2 regions of the Pseudoalteromonas sp. KS88 genome follow, and region 1 is predicted to be linked to the other one. Evidence: predicted binding sites of a transcription regulator. Region 1 holds the regulator's gene; the other holds the start of a gene.
The links. The regulator LexA, encoded in region 1, represses DNA repair genes until DNA is damaged. The targets are predictions, from matches to a motif close to TACTGTATNNNNATACAGTA.
Positions count from the first base shown of each region.

Region 1 (8,314 bases):
GATAGTGACAACCACGTTGATGGCACCCATAATGGAGCTAATGCCCATTATATGCACCGCAAACACAAATAGAGCGGTATTATCATTGCTATACGTTGTTGAAAGCGGCGCATAGAATGTCCACCCAAATGCAGGGCCACCGCCTGGCATAAACAACGATGCTAACAAAATCAAAAACGCGAAAGGTAAAATCCAAAAGCTCCAGTTATTCATTCTAGGTAGGGCCATGTCCGGCGCGCCAATCATTAATGGCACCATCCAGTTTGCCAATCCAGTAAATGCTGGCATTACTGCACCAAACACCATAATTAAACCGTGAACTGTGGTCATTTGATTAAAAAAATGAGGGTCGACTAACTGTAAACCAGGCTGAAATAATTCAGCGCGGATCACCATGGCCATCGCACCACCAATTAAAAACATGGTGAGTGAAAATATTAAATATAAACTACCAATGTCTTTATGATTAGTTGTAAACAACCAACGTTTAAAGCCCTTTGCAGGCTGATGATGTCCTGCATCGTGATGCGCAGCGTCGTTGTTATGCTCGTCTGTTATGCTACTCATGGCTTAGCCTCCGCAGTTTCATCAATCCATGCCTGAATATCACTTGGCTGAACTACTTCACCTGTATTGTTACCCCATGCGTTACGTTTATAGGTAATAACAGCGGCAAGCTGTTTAATTGATAGTTGTTTTACAAACGCCTGCATAGCTGTACCTGGGCTACCATGTACAACAATATCGATGTGATCTTTAATATCTCCCAATACGATAGGGCTTCCTTTCAGAGCAGGGAAAACACCTGGTAACCCCATGCCTGTGGGTTGATGGCAGGCAGCACAACTGGCCATGTATACTTGCTCACCAAGTACCATAAGTTCTTCTTTTGGTAGGGTTTGGTCTAATAGTGCAGCATCAGCAGCTGCGGCTTGTTGCTTAGCTTGCTTAGCGTTGGCTAACCAAACATCAAAGTCTGCCTCAGACTTGGCCTCTACTACGACGGGCATAAAACCGTGGTCCTTGCCGCAAAGTTCAGCGCATTGACCTCGGTAAATACCCTCTTCATTAATTCGGGTCCATGTCTCATTGATAAAGCCTGGATTAGCATCCTTCTTAACAGCAAAGTCAGGCACCCACCATGAATGAATAACGTCATCAGAGGTCATTAAAAAACGAATTTTTTTGTTAATTGGTAGCACTAAAGGTTTATCAACCTCAAGTAGATAGGTATCCGTTTTTTCAGCTTGATTTGCAATTTGGTCACTTGGTGTTGAAAGAATAGAATAAAAATCAACATCCTCTCCCATGTATTCATAATGCCATTTCCACTGCGACCCCGTCACTTTGATAGTGATGTCAGCTTTGCTGGCATCCTCCATTGCGATTAAAGTTTTAGTAGCTGGTACTGCCATGGCTATAAGAATGACAAAGGGAATTGCCGTCCAAAGTATTTCGACTTTTGTACTTTCATGAAATTGGGCAGGTACCGCCCCTTTCGATTTACGATGATGTATTAATGCCCAAAACATAACGGCAAATACAATCACCCCAATCACACAACATATTATAAAAATTGTCATGTGCAGTTGATAAACATTATTACTTATATCGGTTACACCTTCGCGCATATTAAATTGGCTGTTTGCCAATAATTGCTGCGGAAGCATTAGTAATATAAGCCACAAGGTAGAGCTCAATTTACCCATGTGACAGCTCCTTTTGATGCTATTGCAAGACGCAAAGCGAAGAGGCGGCACTGCTTTATTCGCGCCAATTCGTTATTTTTTATTGTTACTGATGCTATTTATGTCTTTTGACGCCATAGGGCAAAAAGATCACTAATTAACACAGCGTATTAACCAATTAGTTAAAAAATAAACAATTAGCAAGTTTTAAGGTAAATAAAATTCTATTTTGGTGCAAAAATAACAATGTTAAATCAGGGCGTTATTTTGTTTTTGGGAAATAGTGTAAGGGCTTAAAACTAGCGGATAACGAGCTATGATAAGGGATAAGACGCTACATAGAAGTGTAAGATACAGTAGCTAAAGTTGTAAAAAAAATAAAAGCACCAAATTTCACTTATTTGGTGCACTGAGCATAAAACTTAATAAGGCAGTAACTATCTGGGCAAGCGTAATGTTTATCATTGGCTTGAGTAGTAAAAACAGCTCTTACATCCAATCAGCGTTACGAATCACGCCAACTGCCAGCCCTTCAATATTAAATGATTCATGTTCAAGATCGACCTCAATTGCAGAGAACTCTTCGTTTTCGGCGTGCAATAAAACTTTACGTCCGGCTTTTTCGAGCCGTTTTACAGTCACGTCTTCATCAACACGCGCAACAACTACTTGGCCGTTTTCAGCCACTTGCGTTTTATGTACGGCAAGCAAATCACCATCCATAATACCAATGTCTTTCATACTCATACCTTGTACACGCAATAAAAAATCAGCGGCTGGCTTGAACATTAAAGGGTCAATCTGACAATGGCTTTCAACATGCTGTTGTGCAAGTATTGGTTCACCAGCTGCGACTCGGCCAATGAGTGGTAATCCAAGTTGCTCGGGTTCATCCTCTTCTACCAGCTGAATACCACGGCTTGCACCTGGCTTCATTTTAATAACACCTTTTTTAGCCAGTGCTTTTAAATGCTCTTCAGCAGCGTTTGCGCTTTTGAAACCTAAAGTTTGCGCAATCTCAGCACGCGTAGGCGGCATACCAGTATCTTTGATAAACACTTTGATTAATTCAAGAATTTGAGCTTGACGATTCGTTAATGGGCGCATACAACTGGTTTTCCATACAGTACATTTAACTGTGAGTATATACAGTTATTTGAAAATCGCAAATTTTAAATTAGTTACCTTTAGCCCTTCTTTTTTACCATCTAGTACTTAACAATAAAGTGGCGCTATTTAAACCATCATCAGATTTAAAAGATGCGCCTAAACCAAACTTTAACGCTATATGCTCATTAAACCAGTACTGTGTTTGCAACTCATAGTTATCCGTATTATTGCCATGGTCACGAACATTAGCGACCAAAGCAACTGACCAATCTTGATTTATATAATACGCTACCCGCCCTTGAACATACCGATAGCGCCCAACTAACTGCTTAGCTTGTAGATCCCAGCCTTTATTATTCGTTAAGCTGGTCCAACGCACATACGGCGCATAACTCCATTCAACCGACGTTACATTGTCTTTTAAATAATAGCCTCTCCCTTGAAAATAGTTGTAAAAAGCAGTTAAGCCTATTTGTAGTTGATCATTTACCTGGTTTCCAATTGAGGCCGTCACTAAAGAGCTGTCTGATTGCCAATGGCCGCCATCATCATCAACATGCCGCAAGCCAGCCGCTAAAATTAAGCCATGTTGCCAATAATAAGTCGCATCACTGGTAATATAATAAAGGTTGTCATTCGCAAAGCCACCTAACGCAATATTGTTCACTCGGTGCAAGTGACTTTTTAGCTCTTGAGGACCAGATAAGGCGGTTAAGTCATCACTAAAATAACGGTATCTCGCACCTAAAAATGCTTTATCGAAGCCACTTAAATCAGTGAACCCGAGATCAACCTGATGATTAATATCTGCATAGCTGGATAACGATAAACAGCTAATTAACAGCATTATTCCTTTTTTCATCTTGCGTTCCTAAAATGTAACATTAGGTATATTTTAGCTATTTAGATGATCTTAACTGTAGGAAAGTGTACAAAAGTGTAGACTGGTTTTAAATTTTTAATTGAGGATATTCCATGGCTATTTGGTATCACCCAATCACTCTAGCGCAGTGTAAACAACTTGATGAAGGCATTAATGGCCAAGGCACGTTAATGAAAACAATGGGTATAGAAATCACTGAGATTGGCGACGACTATTTAGTAGCAACTATGCCTGCAATACCTGGACACCACAATCCCATTGGAATGGTTCATGGCGGAGCAAATGTTGTGCTTGCAGAAACAGTTGCCAGTTATGCTGCTAATTTTGTTATAGATTTCACAAAATTTTACTGTGTTGGCCAAGAAATAAATGCAAACCATTTAAAAGCATCGCGCAATGGCATGCTTACAGCAGTTGCAAAACCTATACACATAGGCAAACGGACATCGGTATGGGAAATTAAAATAACAAACAGTCGAGGCGAGCTGTGCTGCGTATCAAGAATGACCGCAGCAGTGGTTGAGCGTAAAAATTAACTTTCCATCGGATAAATCGTTATCTCAACGCCTGCACCAATAGCAGATATTCGCAGCAGCGTATCTGCTTGCAGCGCTTGATTAAAACATTTTGGTGAAGTGCCTGATTCAAAGCCTATATCAAACGTGCGCCGAGAGCACGCTAGCCATTGTTTTAATGCATTACGTGAACAGGATTCAATTAATTCACACATATGGTTAATGGCTTTATCTGGTGTAGACACTTCAATATTCGCCTCAATACGCGCTAATTGACGATATTCATCTTTGTCATAGTGTAAAACTGTGGCAATTTTTTTTAAGTCTGCCACTAGTGCACTAATATCTTGTTTAGACTCAAGCTCTAGATCTACATTTAAAAATTGAATTTCCGACATGCTATTGTTTTACCCCGCGTTAATTACAACGCAAACTTTAACCTAAATTTGCGTTTATACCAAACCCTATCCCTTGCAAATTAGACCATCACCTACGTAGCTAGCCCTACTGCGACAATTTGCCACATGGTCAAACACTGTATACTTTGTAAAATACTGCACAAAAAAATAATAACAAATGAGTTCTTGATGAATAAACGTATTTTTAAGCACGCTCGTAAATGTCATAAATGGCTTGGATACATTCTTGCTTTGCAAATTTTTGCATGGCTATTAGGTGGTTTAGTCATGAGCGCTATTCCGCTTGAAAAAGTTCATGGTAAGCATTTGGCAACTCGAGCTATCGATAATTCATTTACTCAGGCAGATTACCCAGCATCGCTCGACAAAATAGTTGCTCAAGTCAAACAGCCTAAACAGATTACCTATTCTCATTTTTTAAACACCCCAATCATTACGCTAAAAACTGACACAAAAGAGCACCATTTTGATGGGGTATCGGGGCAACCATTTAGTAACCCCAATAAAAAACAAATTACTGCAAATGCAAAAGCCCACCTACTAATTGACGCTGAGATTAATACGATAAATCTACTTGAAACAGGGCCTCGAGAAGTTGGCTACAAAGAAAATATATGGCAAGTGAGTTTTAACGACACTTTTAATACAACACTCTATTTATGGGCAGAGAGTGGTAAAGTAATCACAGTTCGCAGCACAATATGGCGAATTTTCGACTTTTTTTGGATGTTGCACATAATGGACTACGATGAACGCGAAGACTTTAATAATCCATTATTGATTAGCTTCTCTGCAAGCAGTGTTTTATTTTGTTTAACTGGCTTTGTTCTATTGTTTCAAAATGTGCGTTTACGCAACCGTAGACAACCTAGAATAAGCTCCTAATAATTCATTATTTACCCATTAGATTAATCACTCTAAAATGGCGTATCCTGTAGTTCACTAAAATGATTGGATATGCCTTACTTTATTATTGCGCTGATAGCTTCACTTGTAAGCTTTAACCTCCACAGCGAGCAATTTACTCGCTTCTCAACAGCAAAAAGACATTTAATAAAAACGTTACCCAGTGATGCCAAAAGTATTTACTGTGGTTGTGATATAAAGCGCCAAGGTAAAAAGCTAATACCCGATCCAAATGCGTGCGGTTATATACCGCGCAATGCCGTGACTCGTTCAGGCAAACCGAACGCGCGAGCAGTGCGAATTGAATGGGAGCATATAGTCCCAGCATGGGAGTTTGGCCACCAGTTACAGTGCTGGCAAAATGGCGGGCGAAAAAACTGCGTGAAAACCAGTGCCCAATTTAGAAAAATGGAAGCCGATATTAATAACCTTGCGCCTGCAATCGGTGAGATTAACGCTGATAGGTCGAATTATCGCTTTGGTATGATTGCAGGTAGCGCCACACAATATGGTAACTGTCAGGTAAAAGTTAATTTTAAACAACGAGTTGTTGAGCCACCCGCTTATTCACGAAAGCGTATCGCAGATGCATACTTTTACATGCAAAAAACCTACGGATTAAAAATATCTAATAAGCAACAGCAGTTATTTAGAGCATGGCAAAACCAGAGTTTAGCGCAAACCAAAAACTCTCAGCATCTTTAACTCTACAAATGTTTACATTATAAACATATTTTTTGTTGCCTATCTTGGGCTGTATTGATATTTTCGAAACAAGTATTTACAGGAACGTAACTAAGTATGTTTAATAAAAAAAGAATCTCTACTGCTATTCTCATTGCTTTTTCTGGCCTTGCAATTACAGCATGTGGAGGCGGCGGTAGCCTAAATAAAGATTCAAATGATACAGACTCTACCAATGTGGTAACACCGCCACCACAGTCTAATGAGGTTGAATGGGTTGCGGGTGAATTTGACGCATCAAGTACGTTTAAGAATCAATGTGATGTGCCACGCACAGGCAACGATCCATACAATAATAATCAACCATACCCTGATAAAGCGGGCTCCAAGCTGACAGAAAAAATGTGGCTGCGCTCTTGGAGTGATGAAACATACCTTTGGTATGATGAAATCACAGACAAAAACCCTGAAAGCTTTGATACTGTCGCGGCATATTTTGCACAATTAAAAACTGAGCAAACCACAGATTCTGGTGCTAAGAAAGATAACTTTCATTACAGCGAACCAACAGAAGACTTTTACAAAGAAGCACAATCAGGTGTGGTATCAGGTTACGGCATTAACTGGTCATTTATTTCAAATACGCCACCAAGAGTGTTAAGAGTTGCCTATCTTGAAGATAATTCACCTGCTCAGAATGCAGGGATCCAACGTGGCGATACCGTTCTCTCTGTAGATGATGTAAGCATAGATACCAACACTCAAGATGGAATTGACTCGCTCAATAGTATTTTGTTTGGCCCAACAGCTGGCGAAGCTCATAACTTTAGAGTGCGCAGTAATGATGGGACTGAAAAATCAATCACTATTACTGCGGGTAATATTGCCAAAACCCCGGTACAGAACGTAAATACGTTTACTACACAAAACAATACACGTGTCGGTTACATGCAGTTCAATAGCCATATCGGTGTTGCACAAGAAGGTTTAATCGATGCCGTTAATAAGTTTAAGGCTGATCAAGTCGACGAATTAGTCATCGACTTTAGATACAACGGCGGTGGTTTGTTAGCCATGTCATCACAATTAGCTTACATGGTTGCTGGCCCTGCTAACACCGAAGATTTTTACTATTATCAAACCATTCAGAATGACAAGCTACCACAAGAACTACCTTTGTCATTCATTAATCAAGAAATTGATTACTCAACATTTGAAGGCAAGCAAATACTTTTACCTGATTTAAATCTATCAAAAGTTTATGTGTTGAGTACATCAGGTACCTGCTCTGCCTCTGAAGCCTTTATTAATGGCTTGAAAGGGATTGATGTTGAAGTGGTATTAATTGGTGATACAACATGTGGTAAACCTTATGGTTTTACGCCTACACACAACTGTGCAACTACTTACTACACGATTCAGTTTAGTGGTGCTAATTACAAAGGCTTTGGTGAATATTCAGATGGTTTAACACCCACCCCTTCACCCCAGTTTTCAGCTGATGTTAAAGGCTGCCCTATTGCTGATGACTTTGATCATCAACTAGGTGATACAAACGAAGCACTGCTATCGACGGCGTTATACCATATTACAAATAATGGCTGCCCTGAAGTGCCACAAAATGCAAAACAACAACCTGCCAGCTATTCACCAAGTAATGAAACTGGTTTATCGCTTGAGATACCTCAGTCGCTTTACAACACAAATATGGATTTAACCTGGCCTAGTACAGGGGATGCAAATGACTAAATACATGCTAAGTGCTGTTTGCGCAGTCATACTAACCGGATGCAACAGCACACAGGCTTTAGAGCCTCAAGATGCAACTCTAACACGCGTAAATCCGGGCATTGTTACACAGCTGCAACAAGCAATTCAAACTGCAAAAGGTGGTCCTTTAGTGACTCTTGCGGATGATGTATTTACTAAAAGCGCACAGCTTTTGATAGATCACGGCACGACTAAAGGCCCTGATGGCATGCCTATTATGGGCGCACATAACATCCCTTCAGAAAAGTTTGTCTTGCAAAAATCAGGGGAGCAATGCTTTTTATTTTACCCTAAAAAACAACTGAGTATTCCACTTAGCAATGTCGAATGTGAAGTTAT
Region 1 covers NZ_PYHV01000020.1:65,611-73,924, forward strand. Annotated here, with positions in the region: gene ctaD (cytochrome c oxidase subunit I) at 1-567, opposite strand, end outside; gene coxB (cytochrome c oxidase subunit II) at 564-1,709, opposite strand; gene lexA (transcriptional repressor LexA) at 2,178-2,795, opposite strand; gene C7Y70_RS14235 (hypothetical protein) at 2,890-3,660, opposite strand; gene C7Y70_RS14240 (PaaI family thioesterase) at 3,774-4,217, shown strand; gene C7Y70_RS14245 (hypothetical protein) at 4,214-4,594, opposite strand; gene C7Y70_RS14250 (hypothetical protein) at 4,784-5,500, shown strand; gene C7Y70_RS14255 (endonuclease) at 5,573-6,226, shown strand; gene C7Y70_RS14260 (S41 family peptidase) at 6,323-7,954, shown strand; gene C7Y70_RS14265 (hypothetical protein) at 7,947-8,314, shown strand, end outside.

Region 2 (8,314 bases), on a different contig from region 1:
GAAACCAATAGCTGGATGCTTGATATTGCGTGGGGCTATCCGTTTTCGATTGGCACACAAAAGTTTAATGTGACAGGCCACATTGAGTATATCGCCGCACGTGAAAATGAGTTTGGCGAAGATGTTAAAGCTTGGGTCTTAGCACAACCTATCATAACGTGGGATTTAGGTAATGCGATTAGCATGAAAGAGAACACCTTACTTCTAGGAATTGAGTGGCAATATTGGCACAACAAACTTGGCACAGATACCACAGAGTCTGTACCACAATTACATATTGAGTGGACGTTTTAAGGACCGCCTAAAACTTCTCCCTCGCGAAGCTAAAAATAAAGGCACAACATTGCATGTTGTGCCTTTTTAAATTTATTTAGAAATACTATGGCGGCAAACTAGAGCTTACAGGCTGGCGTTTTTCCTGACTTGTTAGCATTATTCTTTGCTACTACCGCACCTGACATGTTTGCTTGTAACTCTTTTATACGATTACCAGGTGCTGGATGAGTCGACATAAACTCAGGTGTTGCTCCACCTCCAGCTTGGCTCATATTTTGCCATAATGTGACTGACTCTTTCGGGTTAAACCCTGCTTTAGCCATTAAGTCTAAGCCGATAATATCCGCCTCTGATTCATGAGAGCGACTAAAGGGTAAAATAATACCAAATTGCGCACCCAAACCGAGTCCTTGCATTATCTCATTACGGTATTTTACATCGCCTATATCAAGTGCTGCACTGCCTACCTGCATGCCTGTTTGCAACAGTGAACTTTGTGATACACGTTCATTTGAATGCTCCGCGATAACATGACCCACTTCATGACCAATGACTGTTGCAAGTTGGTGTTGGTTTTTAGCTACATTGAGTAATCCTGTATGAACACCAATATAGCCCCCTGGTAATGCAAAAGCATTGGCTGAATCGTCTTCAAAGACGACCACTTCCCAATTTTGGCTTGCGTATTGTTGAGGCAAAACAGCAATTACATCCTTGGCAATGCATTTAACATACGCATTTACAGCTGGATCTTTATTTACTTTTTGGGTTTCTTTCATTTGAGCAAAGCTTTGCTGGCCCATTTGGCTCATTTGTTGATCACTATACAAAGCGATTTGTGTCCGACCCGTTGGTGATGTTTTACACCCGGCTAACACGGCTGTTGCGAGTACTGCTAAAACTAGTTTTTTCATTGTATTCCCCAACTAACATTCCGTTTATTGATATTTTGTCAATATAGCAAATAACGCCTTAACATAATATTACTATTGACCCCCCTAAGCACGCTGACAAAATTAATCACAAACTAACCCATACACTGGCTATCGCATTGTAAATCTCGCAGATATACCCAAACCACCTCAAGATGCACAATTCAGCGCTTCACAGTGACTTAATATCAAGGTGTTGCTTTGCAAGAATGGCACTCCCTTTTAAGAAGGAACAACGATGAGAGTAAGTGCCAGTGAAACGCCCAGCGGGTTGGTTTAAAAGCGATTTATACTGCGTTATTGATTTTAACGAGGAAACAACCATTATTTGCAATCATTGCCTTGCCTAAATCGTTTTTAATTCCAACGACGCTCGCATCTTGAGGTGGCTTGGGTATACAATGCGCACCAAATTCTGTTCACGAGTAGCGCATGCAAATTCAATCATCTCTCCTTAACAAGCGTATCTTACTGCCTCTTTTAGCGAGTATCGTTGCTATTACCCCCCTCGCAATCGACATGTATTTACCTGCAATGCTAATTATTGCAAACGACCTCAATACAAGTATGCCTAATGTACAAATATCACTCAGTTTGTACCTAGCTGGTTATGCTCTGGGCATGCTTTTCTTCGGCCCGATTGCCGATCAAATAGGACGGCGAATACTCGCAAAGATCGGGTTAGCCTTATTTGGATTAAGCTCCCTTGCTTTAGCATTTTGTAATGACATACACCTTTTTTGGTTTTTGCGTGTTGTTCAAGCTTTCACTGGTGCGGCAGCAACAGTGGTTGTGCCCGGTATTATTCGTCACATTTATCAAAAGGACACGGCTAAAGGCATGTCTTATGTGTCTATGATCATGATGGTGGCTCCTCTCGTGGCGCCTACTGTTGGTTCAATGATAATGGGGCTTTCTCATTGGCAGACGATTTTTATCGTACTCGCTTGTTATAGCTTTACTATTTTAGCGCTAACTCAAAGATACTTGATTGATATTCCAATATTTAAAAGCCCTCTTTCAGGTTTTGCACTTTTTTTTGATAGTTATAAAACCGTATTTAAAAATAAAAATGCGCGCGCAGACATAGCCAGCTCAATGTTTGTTTCTTTTGGCTTTTTTTGCTTTTTAACTGCTGTGCCCTTCGTATACCTTGATTACTTTGCTGTATCTGAACAACTATTTGGATTATTGTTTGCGTTTAATGTGATGGCATTAATGTTTGGTAACTTTTTAAACACGCGTTTAGTACCGCGAATTGGTTCTCGAAAGATGCTTTATTATGGTTTGTTTGTAGGGTTTATGTCGGGAAGCGCGTTGCTATCATTTAGCGTGTTTCATTTATCGCTGTACTATATAGTTGCGGCTATTGCACCTCTTATGATGAGCCTAGGTATTATTGCCAGTAATGCAGATGCACTTATTTTGATGCAGTTTGAAGAAAAGTCAGGAACGGCAACCGCCGTCATTGGTACTTTACGCTTTGGCAGCGGTGCACTTGTTGGGCCAATACTCGCATTAATGCATGCGCAAAGTGCCGTGCCCTTTTCAAGTTTAATGTTCAGTGCGTTAGTGCTAACTTTGCTTGCTCAAGTTTGGCACCGAATACAAAGCAAAAAAAATGCCCGTAATTAACGGGCATTTCTAGAATATTTTAGATTACTCAGCGGCTTTTGACACCATCACCATTGCAGGGCGAAGTAAACGACCATTTAAAGTGTAACCCTTTTGCATTACTGCTAGTACTGTATTAGGTGATACATCATTACTTGGCTGGATAGACATTGCTTGGTGAAATTCAGGGTTAAACTGTTCACCTTGTGGGTTTACAATTTCAACACCAAACTTAGCAACGGCATCATTAAAGCTCTTCACTGTCATATCAATGCCTTCAAGTAACGGCTTAAGTGTTTCGTTCTCTTTGTCTGAGAATTCAATTGCACGTTCTAGGTTATCAATCACTGGAAGTAGTTCGTTAGCAAACTTTTCTAAAGCAAATTTATGCGCTTTTTCAACATCTTGAGCTGCACGACGACGAATATTTTCAACATCAGCTGCAGCACGAACAACACCATCTTTTTGATCATTGATTGTTTGCTTTGCCGCTTCAAGCTCTGCGTAAAGCATGGCGATTTCAGCTTCCGGGCTAACTTCTTCAGCCTCATGTGCATCAGCAGCCTCTACCGCAGCTTCAACGTCTGCTTGCATTTGCTCTAACTCTTCATTTAATTCTACTTCTTGCTCTGGTGATTTTGTCTGCTCAGACATAATAAACGTACTCCAATTCTTTTCAATTGCGGTAATTATGGGGATTGAATAAAAAGATTCAAGAGTCAGATGACTCGATTAGTTTAAATTCTTGGATGATTGCTTCAATTTGCGCCGATTTTGGACAAATAATACAAAAACGACTTTGATATTCTTGATTTTGAAAATACGGCACACTTATCACCATTAACTCAGCGCAATCTGCAAATGGTAGTTGTTCTGAGTTAAGTACAGAAACACCATTTTTAAAAGCCAGTTTATCTTCCACATAATTTAAAAATGACACGCCAATATTTAAACTTTGCTGACAATCCATTTGCTTATATAAGTAGTTTTCCCCTACCACAATACTGTTGTCTGAACCAAGCTTTTGGCTTAGTTCGCGGGTCCACTGTGTTAATGAATCATGGCAATTACGTGGCGCTGTATTTGCCATTGCCTGCATACGATACAAGCCTTCCATCAGCGTTTGTTGACTAAATACCGTGTTCAGCCAAGTCGCAAATTGATATCGCACAGCGTCTGATGAATCAGACGGTTTGTGAATACAAATATTATGACTTTGCCCAGCTCTATCAATCAATAAAATAAGCCAATCATTGCTATCGAAATCAAGTACTTCTACTCTAAAAACATGCTGAGAGCGGACTTGAGGCAAGCCAACACAACAACACACTTTAAAACGTTGACTTAAATCGTGGGCTAACTCTACAAGTTTTGACTGCGCTGGGTGCCAATATTGAGCTATCTCATTTAATGCAAAAAACTCCGTTAACCAGTACTCAAAACCGGCATTAGTCGGAACGCGTCCAGCAGATGTGTGGGGGGAGTATAATAACCCCACTTTTTCAAGCCGAGACATGGCATTACGCACGGTGGCCGAGCACACTGCCATACCTTTTTGCTTTGCAATTTTGCTTGATGCCACAGGCAGGCCTTCACCATCACAGTACAAACTCATAACGGCGGAAAATATTTGCTGATCTCGAGGATTTATATTCATATTATCTACATCTTGGTGCATAAAGCATATATCGGGGCAAAGAGAGGTTATTTCAAGGCACTGAGGTTTTCAATTCACTCATTTTTAAGTACTCTAGCATTATTATAATTATTTGCGTGAATATCATGGAATCACCTTTTAAAACCATAGGCTTAATTGGAAAAGTAAATCACGATGGCGCAACCGCAACATTAATACGCTTATACACTTTTTTAAATGCATTAGGCTTTTCTGTTATTGTTGAGCAACGAACTGGACAGCAAATAGACGATATACCTAAAGACAAACTTGTCAAATTAATTGAGCTTGGTGAAAAAGCTGACTTAGCAATTGTGGTTGGAGGCGACGGCAACATGCTAGGTGCCGCACGTGTACTTGCTCGCTTTAATGTTGCTGTTATTGGAGTGAACCGAGGGAACCTAGGGTTTTTAACAGACTTAAACCCCGATGGCTTTGAAGCAAGCTTGGAGCAAGTATTAAGTGGGCAATTTATCGAAGAAAACCGCTTTCTGCTTGAAGTTGAAGTCTATCGTCATGCTGAACTCAAAAGTGCAAATTCGGCTGTGAACGAAGCAGTTCTTCACGCAGATAAAGTTGCTCACATGATAGAATTTGAAGCATTTATAAACAATGAATTTGTCTTTTCTCAGCGTTCTGACGGTTTAATTGTTTCAACTCCCACAGGTTCAACAGCTTACTCACTATCTGGCGGCGGACCAATTTTGACCCCTGAGCTGAACGCTATTTCGCTGGTCCCAATGTTTCCTCATACCCTATCAAGTCGTCCTTTGGTCGTCGATGCCGATAATGAAGTTCGCTTAAAACTAAGTTTAGAAAATACGGATAGCTTACAAGTGAGCTGTGATAGTCATGTTGTGTTGGCCGTTTTGCCTGGTGATGAAGTCGTGATAAAAAAGGCTGATAAAAGACTTCGGCTTATTCATCCAAAAGAATACTCTTACTATCATGTTTTACGTACAAAGCTAAATTGGGGTAGTCGTTTGTATTAATTATATTGCGCTAACTCATACTTTAGCGCAAAATATCAAGAAATTTATAATCACATAAATCAGGAATGTTTATTAGCGATGACCTACGTTGTATTTTTTGCTATTTTGTTATTAATAACGTTATTAGGTACATACCTTGTAATTGAAAATAACCGCCGTAATGCACGAGAGGCAGAAAAAAAGCTGTTTAATAACCGTGTAGCAGAAGTAACGAGCAATTTAAAAGGGAAATTAAATTACTTTTCTGAAGCTCATATACTTAGGCCTAAATATATCCCGCGATTACAAGTCATTGCTAGCAACTTTTTTGTTGTACAACCCCATAGTGATGAAAACCTATTGTATTTAGAACGAATTGTCGAATCTTTCATCTCAACAGTAAATAGCGAACTGACTAAATCGTTTGTCACCGGTGAGCGTGACAAATTAGCTGAGCAACTTTCTCTTTTTGTTGCTGAATTACCCTATGCGGGAATTGAATATAACCGTGATTTTTATTATGAAATACTACCTTCATTAATTAAAACATTAGAATCACCGGATATCGCCAGTGATCAAGGTGTACCCGAGGTAGAGGTAGATGAAGAACAAGAATCTGATGATTCAAATACTCAGTCTTTTATACAACAATTAAGTACTAATAGTTAAATCACAGGGTGCTTCTGCACCCTAACCTTTGCATTTCAAGCCCTTTCCCGACGTCATATCAACTTTTCTCGTTACATCTACTGCTTTGTAATCCGAACAAAATAGAAATTTTATTTGCAAAAAAACAAAACACTGTATAAATTAACAGTTAATTGACTGGATGGATGAACAGTATGTTAATCGGACTCGAAATTAAAAACTTTGCCATTGTAAATAATCTTAGCACCGAGTGGCATAGCGGTATGACCGCTATTACAGGTGAGACTGGCGCAGGTAAATCAATTGCAATAGATGCATTATCACTTTGCTTAGGTGAACGTGCTGATGCCGCAGCGGTGCGCCCTGGTACAGAGCGCGCGGAAATAAGTGCTCACTTTGATATTGCTAATCTGCCTAATGCTACTGACTATTTACAACAACAGTTATTAACAAATGATGAAAACGAATGTTTATTAAGACGTGTCATTTGTAAAAACGGTCGTAGTAAGAGTTATATTAATGGTAGTCCTGTAACAGCCACACAGCTAAAAGAATTAGGACAACACCTAATTTCGATTCATGGGCAGCATGCGCACCAATATCTTTTGAAAGCAGACCATCAACTTAATTTGTTAGATGCCTACGCAGGACACACTGATTTAGTATCTAATGTGCGTAAACGCTATCGCGAACACCAAAACTTGCAAAAAGAGTATGCCATTCTCGAGCAGTCTCAACTGAAAGAGGCGGCGCAAAAACAACTGTTAGAATACCAAGTAGCCGAACTTGACGAATTTGCTTTACAAGAAAATGAATTCCAACAGATTGAAGCTGAACACCATAAGTTAAGCCACAGCCAGACGATACTTGAATCGTGCCAACGTGAGCTACAGCATTTATACGAAAGTGATGAGCAAAATGCTTGCTCAATATTACAGCATAGTGCTCAACGCTTTGCTGAGTTAGCGCATTACGACAATAGCTTAACGAGTGTCGCTACTTTGTTAGAAGAAGCCGCTGTGCAAGTAGAAGAAGCCAGTCGCGAGATTAGAAATTATGCTGATCAAACAGAGCTAGACCCAAGCCGGCTTGTTGAAGTCGAAGAGCGCTTGAGTGGCGCTTTAGATTTAGCGCGTAAGCATCATATAAAACCTGAAGAACTAGTAGATTTTCATCAATCAATCAGTAGCGAGTTGGAATCAATTAGCAATAATTCATCACGGTTAGAACAGTTAGAATCTGAAATAACTTTGTCCTTGGATCTTTATAAAGAAGCCGCTTGTGTATTGAGTAATAGCCGGATAAAAGCTGCCAGTGATTTAAATAAACTGATTAGCCAAAGCATGGCCAACTTATCGATGGAGAATGGGCAATTCGAGATTGCACTTAGCCAAGAGCCATCACGCGTACCTACTAACCTAGGCTATGACTGCATTGCTTTTTTAGTCTCCACAAATCCAGGACAACCTTTACAACCCTTGTCAAAAGTTGCATCTGGTGGAGAGCTTTCACGAATAAGCTTGGCCATACAAGTCATTATTGCGCAAAAAGTAACAACGCCAACACTTATTTTTGATGAAGTAGATGTGGGTATTTCTGGCCCTACGGCATCTGCTGTAGGAAAATTATTACGCCAACTAGGCAAGTCAACACAGGTCATTTGTGTGACACACTTACCTCAAGTGGCAAGCTCTGGTCATCAACAGTTTTTTGTAGCCAAAGAAATTGCAAACGGTGAAACATTTACCCATATGAAACCCTTAAATAAAGACGGCAGAATCGACGAAATTGCAAGGCTGCTCGCTGGTGACAACATTAGTAAAATGGCCAAAGCGAATGCCAAAGAGCTTATCTCTGCTCATGGCTAAACTTTGCGTGCCCGATTTATTTAAACATTTTAAGCCACTATAAAATTAGACAGAATTTATGAAGAATTACTTATTAAGGACCTCAGTCCTGTTATTAGCTTTAATTATGCTTGCTGGGTGTGAAACAAAAATAGCTCAGTCAATAAATACTAATGGATTTCATTGGGGTCCGATTCTAACACTTATCTACGCCAGTATAGTATTGACCCCCATAGTGAGCACTGTATTACTGGTATTTAGCCAATATAAGCCCCTTTCTTTTAAGGTTAAGTTGCAACAAATTATCCACATATCGTTGCTTGGAATGCTTTTACTCGCGTGGTTAATAGA
Region 2 covers NZ_PYHV01000019.1:5,864-14,177, reverse strand. Annotated here, with positions in the region: gene C7Y70_RS12270 (nucleoside-binding protein) at 1-294, shown strand, start outside; gene C7Y70_RS12265 (M48 family metallopeptidase) at 393-1,190, opposite strand; gene C7Y70_RS12260 (Bcr/CflA family efflux MFS transporter) at 1,641-2,843, shown strand; gene grpE (nucleotide exchange factor GrpE) at 2,868-3,476, opposite strand; gene C7Y70_RS12250 (HrcA family transcriptional regulator) at 3,535-4,500, opposite strand; gene nadK (NAD(+) kinase) at 4,605-5,489, shown strand; gene C7Y70_RS12240 (hypothetical protein) at 5,568-6,137, shown strand; gene recN (DNA repair protein RecN) at 6,311-7,984, shown strand.
Region 2: the regulator LexA is predicted to act here: its motif matches at 6,268-6,287, upstream of recN (DNA repair protein RecN).